Linked DNA regions of Tahibacter amnicola. The protein of the gene in region 1 interacts with the protein of each later gene in a pairwise test. Links are inferred from orthologs where the notes say so. Each region holds a gene or a part of one and is shown in the gene's direction. Other genes may lie near its edges. The genes, in order: N4264_RS05825 and ndk.

Region 1 (6,057 bases):
ACCGCTTCAAGCATGTCAACGATTCCATGGGTCACGCGGCCGGGGATCGGATGCTCAAGGCCGCCGGCTCCCGCCTGCGCTCGCACGTGCGCGACACGGATACCGTGGCACGCCTGGGCGGCGATGAATTCACCGTGGTGCTGGAAGATGTGCGCGACGGCGTCGAGGCCGAACACGTCGCCGCGAAACTCCTGGAAGCGTTCGCCCATCCGCTGGAGCTGGATGCGGGCCAGGAAGTGGTGATCTCCCCGTCGATCGGCATCAGCCTGTACCCGGACCACGGCCAGGTGCCCACGGACCTGCTCAAGTACGCCGACACGGCCATGTACCAGGCCAAGGAAGCCGGGCGCAACACATACAAAGTATACACGTCGGACATGGACGCCGCGGCGCGCCGCCGCGCCACCATCATCGGCGCCCTGCGCAAGGGACTGGAACGCGGCGAATTCCGCCTCGTGTTCCAGCCCAAGATGGCGCTGGCCGATTCGCGCATCGTCGGCGTGGAAGCCCTGATCCGCTGGCGTAGCGAAGACCTCGGCGAGGTTTCCCCGGCCCTGTTCATTCCGCTGGCGGAAGAGGCCGGCCTGATCATCGACATCGGCGACTTCGTACTCGACCGCGCCTGCGCCACCCTCGCCGCGTGGCGGGATCACGGCATCCGCGATGTGGTGATGGCTGTCAACGTTTCCGTGCTGCAGCTGCTGCGCGGCGAGCTGACGCGGCGCCTGTGCGACATCCTCGCCGAGCACGATATCGTGCCCAACCAGATTGAGCTGGAACTGACCGAGAGCACGATCATGGAGAACGCCGAGCAATCGGTGCGTACGCTCAACGAGCTCAAGTCCGTCGGTGTCTCGCTGGCAATCGACGACTTCGGAACAGGTTATTCCTCGCTGGCCTACCTCAAGCGCCTGCCGATCGATACGCTCAAGATCGACAAGGAGTTCGTCGGCGACATCACCTCCGACCCGGACGACGAGGCCATCACTGCCACCATCATCACCATGGCCCACTCGCTCGGGCTGAATGTGATCGCCGAGGGCGTGGAAACCTCCGAGCAACTGGATTACCTGCGCGAGCAGGGCTGCGACGAGATCCAGGGCAATCTCCTGTCATTGCCCTTGCCGGCCGAGCGCTGCCTGGAGTTCCTGACGGCGCGGCGCACCGGTACGACCACCGCCAGCCAGGCTTCCGGTGCACCCGCCGGCCAGTGAAGGCGTCGTCATTGCCAGCACCCGGGGCTCTGCTATATTCCAGCCATGTCCGGTTCCGACTCCACCCTCGCGGATCTCCGCGAAATCAGCGCCCGCATCGACCGCCTGGTCGAGCTGTGCCAGCGTCTGACGGAAGAAAACCGCAGCCTGCGCCAGAGCCAGGAACAGCTGGCCAACGAACGAGCCGTCCTGCTATCGAAGAACGAACAGGCGCGCATCCGGGTCGAGGCCATGATCGCGCGGCTGAAATCGCTGGAACAGAACGCCTGAGGATTCCATGAGCGACCCGGTCTCGGTCAGCATTCTCGATCGCGAATTCCTCATCGCCTGCACCGCGGAGGAGCGTCCCGGCCTGATCGCCGCCGCGGCCTACCTGGACGGGAAGATGCGTGAAGTCCGCAATGCCATCCGCGCGCCGGGCCTGGATCGCATCGCCGTGTTAGCCGCGCTTAACATCACGCACGAACTGATCAATCTCAAGCAACAGGGTGCCACCGATGCCAGTGATGTGGCACAGCACGTGCAGGCCCTGAAACACAAGCTTGAAGGTGTGCTCAGTGCATCCGTAAAATAGGCGCCGTCGTTCTCTGCCGCGTACGACAGCGCATCAAACATTTGCCTTGTTCCTAATCGACTACCCCGGGTTTGCGGTGCTGAGGTCGGTGTGCAAGTCCGTCATGAGCGGAAAGCCTGAGATCTCGCGAGCTGTCCCACCTGTTACTGGGGTTCAAGGTCGTTAAGTGCGCATCGGCGTGGCGGAGGACGTCCTCCTCTCCTGACAGCCGTGTCTCCCGCCGCCCTGCACGCCGCTCCTGGCGCGTGCGGAGCAGTATGCGGGATGCAGGGCTGGACGCTCCGCCGACCGTATTCCGGCGCGCGTGGAGCCCTGCCCCACTAGAGTCGTGCCGCATGACCGAGATCAGCCCGGAGCGACATGCCCTGCGCGCCCGCATGCGCGAGGAACGCGCCCGCCTGGGCGCCGGTGCCCGCATCCAGGCCGCCCAGGGACTGATGACCCAGCTGCGGCAGCTTCCCGAGCTGACCATCGACCAGCACATCGCCGGCTATTTCGCCGTCAATGGCGAGCTGTCGCTGCATCTGGTCGTCGCGGACGCCTGGCGCCGCGGCAGGCAGTTCTATCTGCCGATCGCCGGTGCACGCCGCCAGCTGCGCTTCGCCCCGTACCGCAACGACACCGCCATCGTCCCGAACCGGTTCGGCATCCCGGAACCGGCGGCCGAAACCGCCCAGCTGGTCGACCCGGCCGCTATCCAGCTCGTGCTGGTGCCCCTGCTGGCGTTCGATCGTCGCGGCAATCGCCTGGGTTACGGCGGCGGCTTCTACGATACGAGTTTCGCCTTCCTGCACGGGCAGGACCGGCCGACCGAACCGCTGCTGGTCGGCGTGGGCTATGCCTTCCAGGAAGTCGACGCCCTCGACGAGGCCCCCTGGGACGTCAAGCTCGACTTCATCGCCACCGAATCCGAACTGATTTCCTGCGAGGCGCCGCAGTAACGGCTGCCTGCCTTCACACGATTGCGGAGTACCCATGCGCTACTGGCTGATGAAATCCGAACCGGACGAGTTTTCCATCGACGCGCTGGCGAAGAAAAAAGTGGAACCGTGGAACGGTGTACGAAACTACCAGGCGCGCAATTTCATGCGCGACGGGATGAAAGTCGGCGACGGCGTGCTGTTCTACCACTCCAATTGCGATGAACCGGGCGTCGTGGGCATTGCCCGGATCGCCTCGGCGGCCTATCCGGACCCGACCCAGTTCGACGCCGCCAGCGACTACTACGACGCCGCCAGCACGCGCGAGGAGCCGCGCTGGCTCATGGTCGACGTGGCCTTCGAACGCAAGCTGCGCCGCACCGTGACGCTGGCCGAACTCAAGACGCACGGCGAACTGGAAGACCTGGCCCTGGTCAAGCGCGGCAACCGCCTGTCGGTGATGCCGGTCGCCAAATCCGAATGGGACTTCATCCTCGCGCTGGAATAGTGCCGATACGCCACCCGCCTCACCTCCAAACACTTCACAGAGCCCCCCATGAACCGCGAAGAACAGAAGCGCCTGGCCGCGCAGAAAGCCATCACCTATGTCGAGGACGGCAGCGTCGTCGGCGTGGGCACCGGGTCGACCGTCGCCTATTTCATCGATGAACTGGGCAAGATGGCCGACCGCATCGACTGCGCCGTCTCCAGCTCCGAGCGTTCGACGGAACTGCTCAAGGAGCGCGGCATCCGCGTCGTGGACCTCAACAGCGTCGGCACGGTACCGCTCTACGTGGACGGCGCCGACGAATGCGATCCGCACCGGCGCCTGATCAAGGGCGGTGGCGCCGCACTCACGCGCGAGAAGATTATCGCCGCGGCCTCCGACCGGTTCGTCTGCATGATCGACCCGGCCAAGCGCGTGGACGTACTCGGCAAGTTCCCGCTGCCGGTCGAGGTCATCCCGATGGCACGCAGCTACGTGGCGCGGGAACTGGTCAAGCGCGGCGGCCAGCCGGTGTGGCGCGAAGGCGTGGTGACCGACAACGGCAACTGGGTGCTGGACGTGCACAACCTCACGATCCTCGACCCGGTCGCGCTCGAGCGGGATCTGAACCAGATCGTCGGCGTGGTGTGTGTCGGGCTGTTCGCCGCCCGGCCGGCCGACGTGGTGCTGATCGGCGACCAGCTGATGCAGTAAGCGGTACCGCGCGGCCGCCGCTGCGGCCGCGCTTCAGTCGACCTTGGCCTGCGCTTCCGGCTTGCGGTCGATCTGCTTGATCATGCCGGAGATGCCGCCCTGAAGGGCGTAGGCGTCAAATCCCATCTTGGACATGATGAACGCCGCCGCCGCGCTGCGCTCGCCGGTGTTGCAATAGATCACGTATTTCTTGCCGCGGTCGAACTCGGCCACGGTTTCGCGAAAGGTATACAAGGGTGTATTGATCGCCCCCTTGATCGCACGCTGCTGGAACTCCTCGGGCATGCGCACGTCCAGCACGACAGCGCCCTGGCGGGCCATGATCGAGGCTTTGCCGGGCGTGAGCCAGTCCACCGCGGGCGGCTTCATGACCTCGTCGAATCCCCGCTTGGCCAGGCGCATGAGCTTTCCGTCCTTGATCATGGTGACGGTCGCGTTGCGCACAGTGTTGGCCAGCAGGGCGTCCTCGCCGAAGCTGTCGCCGCGCACCAGGTAGGCCACGACGGAATCGCCGGTTTCCAGGCTTTTCGAGACCGACGCGGCCCCATCCTTGATGACGTAGAAGTAGTCCGCCTCCTCTCCCTCGCGCACGATCACTTCGCCGGCGCGGACATCCACCTGCTCGAAGCGCTGGAACATGCGTTCGATGCCGGCCGTCGGCAACTTGTGCATCACTCGCGACTGGAGCAGGCGGAACACCCAACGGTTGGCCTCGGGCGCGGGATCGTAGTGCTTGAAGTTTTCGGCCCTGGAAAGCTGGTCCCAGCAGATGATCTTTTCCATGTAGCGCCGGTCCAGCCGCACGATCGTGGCACTGATGGAGGTCACGGTGGCCGTGAAACGGCGCGGCTGCATGTCGCCCAGGGCGTAACGGCCCTGCAGTGTGGCCGCGTCGGTTTCCTTGATCTTGCCGTCGGGGTAGTCGCCGCGGATCCGGCCGGCCAGTACGAAGATCGTCTGCTCGTCAGTCTCGCCGGCGGTAAACAGCACGGCGCCTTTTCCGAATTCCTCGCTCGCCGCCTCGCGCGCCAGCTGCTCGAGGTTTTCCGGACGCAGGGAGTCCAGCGGATAGAGCTTGGCCAGATCGGTGGTATTGACGCTCATGCGATCCCCCATCGGCAGCCTCGTCGACCCGAGTGTAGCGGCGCCCCGCGGGGCCTTGGAATAGCGGCGTCCTGCCGAGCCGGACGGGCGGGTTTGGGCCCACGCCCCCCGCCCCGCTACAATCGGCCCATTCCTTTCCGTTTGCCGCCCGGGTGCGCAGTGTCCGGGCCGAGGTCATTTACGTCATGGACAAGAGTTTCGAACCGGGCCAGATCGAGTCGAAGTGGTACGCGCAGTGGGAATCCAACGGCTGGTTCAAGCCCTCGGGCACCGGCGAACCCTACGCGATCCTGCTGCCGCCGCCGAATGTGACCGGCACCCTGCACATGGGTCATGCGTTCCAGCACACCATCATGGACACGCTGATCCGCTACCACCGCATGCGCGGTTACGACACCCTCTGGCAGCTGGGCACCGACCACGCCGGCATTGCCACCGAGATGGTGGTAACCCGCCTGCTCGGTGCCGAAGGCAAGACCCGCAACGAGCTCGGCCGCGATGCATTCATCGAGCGGGTGTGGGAATGGAAGCAGCAATCGGGTGACACCATCGAGCGCCAGATGCGCCGCATGGGCGTTTCGGGCGACTGGTCGCGCACCGCGTTCACCATGGATGCGATTCCGTCCCAGGCCGTCGTCGAAACCTTCGTGCGCCTGTACGAGCAGGGCCTCATCTACCGCGGCCAGAAGCTGGTCAACTGGGACCCGGTGCTCAAGACCGCCATTTCCGACCTGGAAGTCGTCAGCGAGGAAGAAGACGGCAAGCTCTGGTCGATCCGCTACCCGCTGGCCGACGGCAGCGACTCGCTGGTGGTGGCCACCACCCGCCCGGAAACCATGCTGGGCGACGTCGCCGTTGCCGTGCATCCGGAAGACGAGCGTTACGCCGGCCTCATCGGCAAGACCCTCAGGCTGCCACTGACCGACCGGTTGATCCCGATCATCGCCGACGACTATGTCGAGCGCGAGTTCGGTACCGGCTGCGTGAAAATCACGCCGGCGCACGACTTCAATGACTACGCCATCGGCCAGCGCCACAACCTCA
Region 2 (6,004 bases), 3.2 Mb from region 1 along the record:
GCGAAGTCGACGTCGCGCGCGGTGTCGGCGATGTCAGCCAGGTGGAACGCGGTGTAATGGAACAGGTCGCGGAACACGGCCCAGAGGAACTGGGCCTGCGGATCGGCGCTGGCCCGCAGCTTGGCGAATTTCTCGCTCGGGTCTTTGATGGCGAGGATGCCGGCGACTTCCTCGGACGCAGCCTGGTCGGCGGCGCGGTAGTCCTGCCTGGCAAGGTCCAGCACGACGATGTCCTTGCCGACCTTGCGGAACACGCCGGCGCCGGTCTTCTGGCCGAGCGCACCCTTCTGGATCAGCGCCGAGAGCCATGCCGGTGCCTGGAAGTAGCGGTGCCAGGGGTCTTCCGGCAGCGTGTCGGCCATGGTCTTGATGACATGGGCCATGGTGTCCAGGCCGACCACGTCGGCCGTGCGGTAAGTCGCGCTCTTGGGGCGGCCGATGGCGGGGCCGGTCAGGGCGTCCACCGCATCGAAGCCCAGGCCGAACTGCTGGGTGTGGTGCATCGTGGCGAGGATGGAAAACACGCCGATGCGGTTGCCGATGAAGTTCGGAGTGTCCTTGGCATACACCACGCCTTTGCCGACGGTGGTGGTCAGGAAGGCCTCGAGGCCGGCGAGGATCTCGCTGTCCGTGGAACGGTTGGGGATCAGCTCGACCAGGTGCATGTAGCGCGGCGGGTTGAAGAAATGCACGCCGGTGAAACGGGGGCGCAGCGATTCGGGCAGCGCTTCGGCCAATGCGTTGATCGACAGGCCGGAAGTGTTGCTGGCGACGACCGCGTTTTCCGGCAGGTAGGGCGCGATCTTCTTGTAGAGGTCGAGCTTCCAGTCCATCCGTTCGGCAATCGCCTCGATCACCAGGTCGCAGCCGCGCAGCAGATCCAGGTGTTCGTCGTAGTTGGCCGGAACAATCGCGGCCTGGCGTGACTTGTCCGCGAGCGGGGTGGGGGAAAGCTTGGCGAGGTTGGCGATGGCCTTCTGGGCAATACCGCTCTTGTCGCCTTCCTTGGCGGGCAGGTCGAACAACACGGTTTCGACATCGGCGTTAGTCAGGTGCGCGGCAATCTGTGCGCCCATGACGCCGGCGCCGAGCACCGCAGCCTTGCGGATGCGTAGCGGTTTGAAGCTCATGTAGACCTCGATGGCAGGGATTGGGTAGACAAGCGGGCCACGACTCTAGGCCGCGGCCGCCCGAGTTATTGCTCGGTTTTCCATCCACCGGCGGCTCAGCTCCGGTGCGGGAAGCGGGTAGGTCAGGGGGCGCGCAGGCCGGCGGCGGCGAAGCGGATCAGGTGTTCGACCGCACGCTCGCGATGCTGCTGTTCGGTCACGCCGGTCTTGCGCTTGATCACGCCAAAATCGGCCATGGCGTAGGTCAATGCGCCGGCGACGATATCCAGGCGCCAGTACAGCTCTTCCTTGTCCAGGTTGGGCAGGCGCTGGGCGAAGGCCGAATGGAATCGCTTGAGGACGTAGCCGTAGTTGTCGGACAGGAACTTGCGCAGGGCGTCGTTGTGCTCCGCGTAGGCCCTGGCCAGCAGGCGGACGAAAGCGCCACCGCCACCGCGGTCGAGAGAGAGGTCCAGGGCCGGACGGATGAACGCGGCGAGGAGGTCTTCCAGGTCGGCTTCCGGGCGCTGGGCCGCTTGTTCCAGCGCGTGCATCCGGTGGCTGTTGAGCTCGTCAAGGCGTCGCCGGAACACTTCGTTGATAAGATTTTCTTTCGATCCGAAGTGATAATTGACCGCTGCAAGGTTGACGTTGGCTGCGGCGGTGACCTGGCGCAGCGACGCTCCGGCGAATCCGTGCTGGGCGAACAGCTGCTCGGCGGCGCCGAGGATGCGTTCCTTGGTGGAGAAATGCTGCGTGTTCATGAAATCCTTGCTGTCCGGTCGGTGGGGCTGCCTGGTGCCCGGCCAGGTGCTGGTCCGCGTCGGATCGTAGGTAAAACGAGCGTTTGAATGCTACGAAACGGACCCGACCGGGTCAAACGGCGGACGCGAGCACTGTGGGGGGCTGCAAGACTGCCGGACAAGGGCGTGAACCGCCGTTGGCCGGGGCGGGAGCGGTCATTCGGCGGCCGTGGCCCGGTCCCGGCCGAGGCCCGTTCGGACCGGCTTATGCCGATAGCTGCATACCGGCCCCGGATCAGCTAGAATTCAAAAGGATATTGTCCGCTAACCCCGTATTTCTGCGTGAGTTTGGTGCTACCATCGCGCGCGGTGCCGGGATTCGATTTTCTTACAATTTGGAGTATTTGACATGGCGCTGGAGCGCACCCTGTCCATCATCAAGCCCGATGCCGTCGCCAAGAACGTGATCGGCGAGATCTACTCGCGTTTCGAGAAGGCCGGCCTCAAGGTCGTCGCCGCGAAAATGAAGCAGCTGTCGCGCAAGGAAGCCGAGGGCTTCTACGCGGTGCACCGCGAGCGTCCGTTCTTCAATGCCCTGGTTGAATTCATGATCTCCGGCCCGGTGATGATCCAGGCCCTCGAAGGCGAGAACGCCGTTCTCAAGAACCGCGACCTGATGGGCGCCACCGATCCGAAGAAGGCCGAAGCCGGCACCATCCGCGCCGATTTCGCTGACTCGATCGACGCAAACGCGGTGCACGGTTCCGACGCTGCCGAAACGGCCGCGGTCGAGATCGCCTACTTCTTCTCCACCACTGAGCTCTGCCCGCGTTGAGGGATGTACTGGTGACGACGGTGAAACCCAACCTGTTCGATTTTGATCGCAAGGGACTGCGAGAACTCTTTGCGTCCCTCGGCGAGAAGCCCTACCGGGCCGACCAGGTGATGAAATGGATGTATCACCGTCATGTCACCGACTTCGGTGGAATGACCGATGTCGGCAAGGCGCTGCGCGACAAGCTCAGCGCCGCCGTCGACATCGTGCCGCCCAAGACCCTCTTCGAGAAGCAGTCCTCCGATGCCACCCACAAGTGGCTGATCGGCATGGATGGCGGCAACGCCATCGAGACCGTCTTCATCCCCGAGGCGACGCGCGGCACGCTGTGCGTCTCCTCCCAGGTGGGCTGCGGCCTCAACTGCCAGTTCTGTTCCACGGCCACCCAGGGCTTCAACCGCAACCTGTCGACGGCCGAGATCGTCGGCCAGGTCTGGGTTGCCGCCAAGCACCTGGGCAATGTGCCGCACCACCAGCGCAAGCTCACCAATGTCGTCATGATGGGCATGGGTGAGCCGCTGCTCAATTTCGACAACGTCGTGCGCGCCATGAGCGTCATGCGCGATGACCTCGGATTCGGCCTTGCCAACAAGCGCGTCACGCTGTCCACGGCAGGCCTCGTTCCGATGATCGACCGGCTGAGCGAAGAGAGCGACGTCTCGCTCGCGGTGTCGCTGCATGCCCCCAATGACGAGCTGCGCACCGAGCTGGTGCCGCTCAACAAGAAGTACCCGATTGCCGAGCTGCTGGCGTCCTGCCAGCGCTACGCCGCGCGCCGTCCGCGCACGTCGATCACGTTCGAATACACCATGCTCAAGGACGTGAACGACAAACCCGAGCACGCGCGACAGCTGGTCAAGCTGATGCGCAAGGTGCCGTCCAAGGTCAACCTGATTCCTTTTAATCCCTTCACCGGCACGCGTTTCGAGCGCTCCGATGAAGCCGTCATTCGCTCGTTCCAGAAGATCCTGCTCGACGCTGGGGTACTGACCACGGTTCGCCGCACGCGCGGCGACGACATCGATGCTGCCTGTGGCCAGCTGAAGGGCCAGGTGCTCGACCGCACGCGCCGCCAGGCCGAATTCCGGCGCTCGCTGGAAAAAGGGCAGGCTGATGCCGCGTAAGTTCGCCCTGGCGCTCCTCCTGACCATGCTTGCCGTCGATGCGTCGGCGGCGGGGTCCCGGTCCAAGTCGGCGGAGAAAGCACGCGCTGCGGCAGAGGTCAACGTCAGCCTCGGCCAGCGCTACCTGGAACAGGGCAAGCTCGAACTCGCGTTGGAAAAACTGCAGAAGGCGCTCGAATACGATGCGTCCAATACCAACGCGCACACCGTGATCGCCGTCCTGTACGAGCGCATCAACGACCCGAAACGGGCCGAGCAGCACTATCGCCGGGCGTCCGAGTTGTCGCCCAAGCTGGGCGCCGTGAACAACAACTACGGCGCCTTTCTGTGCCGTTCGGGCAAGCTGGATGACGCGGCGCGCTACTTCGAAAAGGCGCTGGCCGATCCGTTCTACAAGACGCCCGACGTCGCGCGCACCAACGCAGGAACCTGCTACCTCCAGGGTGAGCGCCTTGATCCGGCGGAGCAGCAGTTCCGCAAGGCGCTGGAGATCAACCCGACCAATGCCGAGGCGCTGTACCAGCTGGCGCGCGTGCTGTTCCAGAAAAATGACTACCTGCGTGCCCGGGCCTTCCTGCAGCGATTCGATGCGCTGGGGCAGGCCAGTCCCGATGCGCTGCTGCTGGGGCGCGACATCGAGGAGAAACTGGGAAATACGCGTGAAGCCAACGAATATACCAAACGCCTCAAGACCGAGTTCCCGGATTCGACCCAGGCCAGAGAACTCGAATCGAGCACTCCGTCATGAAACGACGGAGTAAACCCAAGCAAGCTGGCACCGCGGCCTCCGCCAACGATCCGCCAGCAAGCCCACTGCACGCGAGCCCTGAACCAGCCCCAGTTGGCCCAGCCAGCCAACTCCCTCTCGACCTCGCCGAAGAATCGTTGCCGATGACCGCCAACCCGCACGACGACAACCGCAGTGACGATGTGGCAAGCGATATGTCCCTGGCCGTAGATGTGCAGAGCAACGAGCCTGCCTCGCCGGAAGATCCCCGCGACGTCGACCACGGTCGCGAGTTGTTCGTCATGCCGGCATCGACCACCTCGGTGGAAGTTGCTCCCAGCCTTGGCTCGCGCCTGCGCGCCGCGCGTGAAGCCCGCGGCTGGACCGTCGACGAAGCCGCGTTGAAATTGCGCCTGCCGCAGCGCGTGCTTGCGACGCTGGAGCGTGGCGATTTCGAGCGCATCGAACACGACGTGTACCTGCGTGGCTACCTCGCCAGCTACGCCCGCCTGCTCGGCGTTCCGACGACCGACGTCGACAGCCTGCTGCGTGACCGGGGGCAGAACCAGCCGGCCCTCGTGGCCACTGGCCGGATCTCGCGCTCTCGCTATCTATACGAACGGTATTCGGTTCCCGCCGTCTATGTCGTGCTGACCGGCCTGATCGTCGCGCCAGCCGTGTGGCTGGCCAGCCATGGCCGGTTCGAGCAGAACCTTGCGCGTCTGGCGCCGCTGGACGACAAACCCGCCCGCGTGGAACAACCGGTTGTGACGACCCCCGGTCCGACGCCGGGTGCGACTGTGCCGCTCGATGCCCCCAGCACCGCGGAGGCTGCTCCGCCGGCCACGTCGATGGTGGATACCGTGCCGCCTGCCGCTGAGTCGGCGGCGCCCGCGCAGCCATCGCCGCGCGTCGAGTCGCCGCTGATGGCCTCGATGGTTCCTTCCATAAAGCACGAGCCGATGCCGGCTGCGCCAGCTGGCAGCCACCGGGTTCAGCTCAAGCTCAAGGACGCCAGCTGGGTTGAGCTGGTGGGAGCGGACGGCCGCAAGCTGGAATACGGTTTGCTGGCAGCGGGTACGGAAAAGTCCTATACCACCGACCAGATCGTCAGTATCCGTCTGGGCAATGCGATCGGGGCCGAGCTGGTCGTGGACGGAAAGCCCGTTGATCTCGCGGCGTTCCGCCGTTCCAACGTGGCGCACCTGAAGCTGGTGGGCGGCGCTGCCCAGGCGCCGACAGTCACGTCGGATAACTGAACACCAAACGGCTGCCGCCGGTACCCCGCGTCCGCGGCCTCTGCTTCCTGTTACTCTACGCCGCCCCTGCCGATGGCCGGGGGCAAGTGCGGTGTTCCCTCGTCAGCGAGCGTGCACCGCCGGGCCTGTCCGCACGGCATCCCCTGGAGCCTCCGGCTCGCGCCGACGGACGCGGATTTACTTTCTAGAACTGACTCGCCATCCGGC

Evidence for each region.
Region 2: the proteins of N4264_RS05825 (region 1) and ndk interact in binary tests that used the Escherichia coli proteins (3 or more experiments, as listed by UniProt). The link is inferred for Tahibacter amnicola from one-to-one orthologs.

Annotation. Positions count from the first base shown.
Region 1 is NZ_CP104694.1:1,389,212-1,395,268, reverse strand. Bases 1,090-3,926 are described here. They hold N4264_RS05825 (5-formyltetrahydrofolate cyclo-ligase), read left to right. Parts: upstream 1,090-2,123; coding sequence 2,124-2,729; downstream 2,730-3,926. Other genes in these bases: rpiA (ribose-5-phosphate isomerase RpiA), read left to right, coding at 3,265-3,909; N4264_RS05820 (EVE domain-containing protein), read left to right, coding at 2,764-3,216; N4264_RS05835 (cell division protein ZapA), read left to right, coding at 1,492-1,788; N4264_RS05840 (TIGR02449 family protein), read left to right, coding at 1,260-1,484; N4264_RS05845 (EAL domain-containing protein), read left to right, coding at 1,090-1,214. Also shown: more of N4264_RS05845, read left to right, coding at 1-1,089; N4264_RS05810 (cyclic nucleotide-binding domain-containing protein), read right to left, coding at 3,943-5,013; N4264_RS05805 (valine--tRNA ligase), read left to right, coding at 5,190-6,057. UniProt on the Escherichia coli protein: Involved in the removal of 5-formyltetrahydrofolate.
Region 2 is NZ_CP104694.1:4,565,609-4,571,612, reverse strand. The notes cover bases 1,191-3,974. They hold ndk (nucleoside-diphosphate kinase), read left to right. Parts: upstream 1,191-2,261; coding sequence 2,262-2,687; downstream 2,688-3,974. Other genes in these bases: pilW (type IV pilus biogenesis/stability protein PilW), read left to right, coding at 3,801-3,974; rlmN (dual-specificity RNA methyltransferase RlmN), read left to right, coding at 2,675-3,811; N4264_RS17865 (TetR/AcrR family transcriptional regulator), read right to left, coding at 1,253-1,873. Also shown: N4264_RS17870 (3-hydroxyacyl-CoA dehydrogenase/enoyl-CoA hydratase family protein), read right to left, coding at 1-1,130; more of pilW, read left to right, coding at 3,975-4,559; N4264_RS17845 (helix-turn-helix domain-containing protein), read left to right, coding at 4,703-5,797. UniProt on the Escherichia coli protein: Major role in the synthesis of nucleoside triphosphates other than ATP. The ATP gamma phosphate is transferred to the NDP beta phosphate via a ping-pong mechanism, using a phosphorylated active-site intermediate.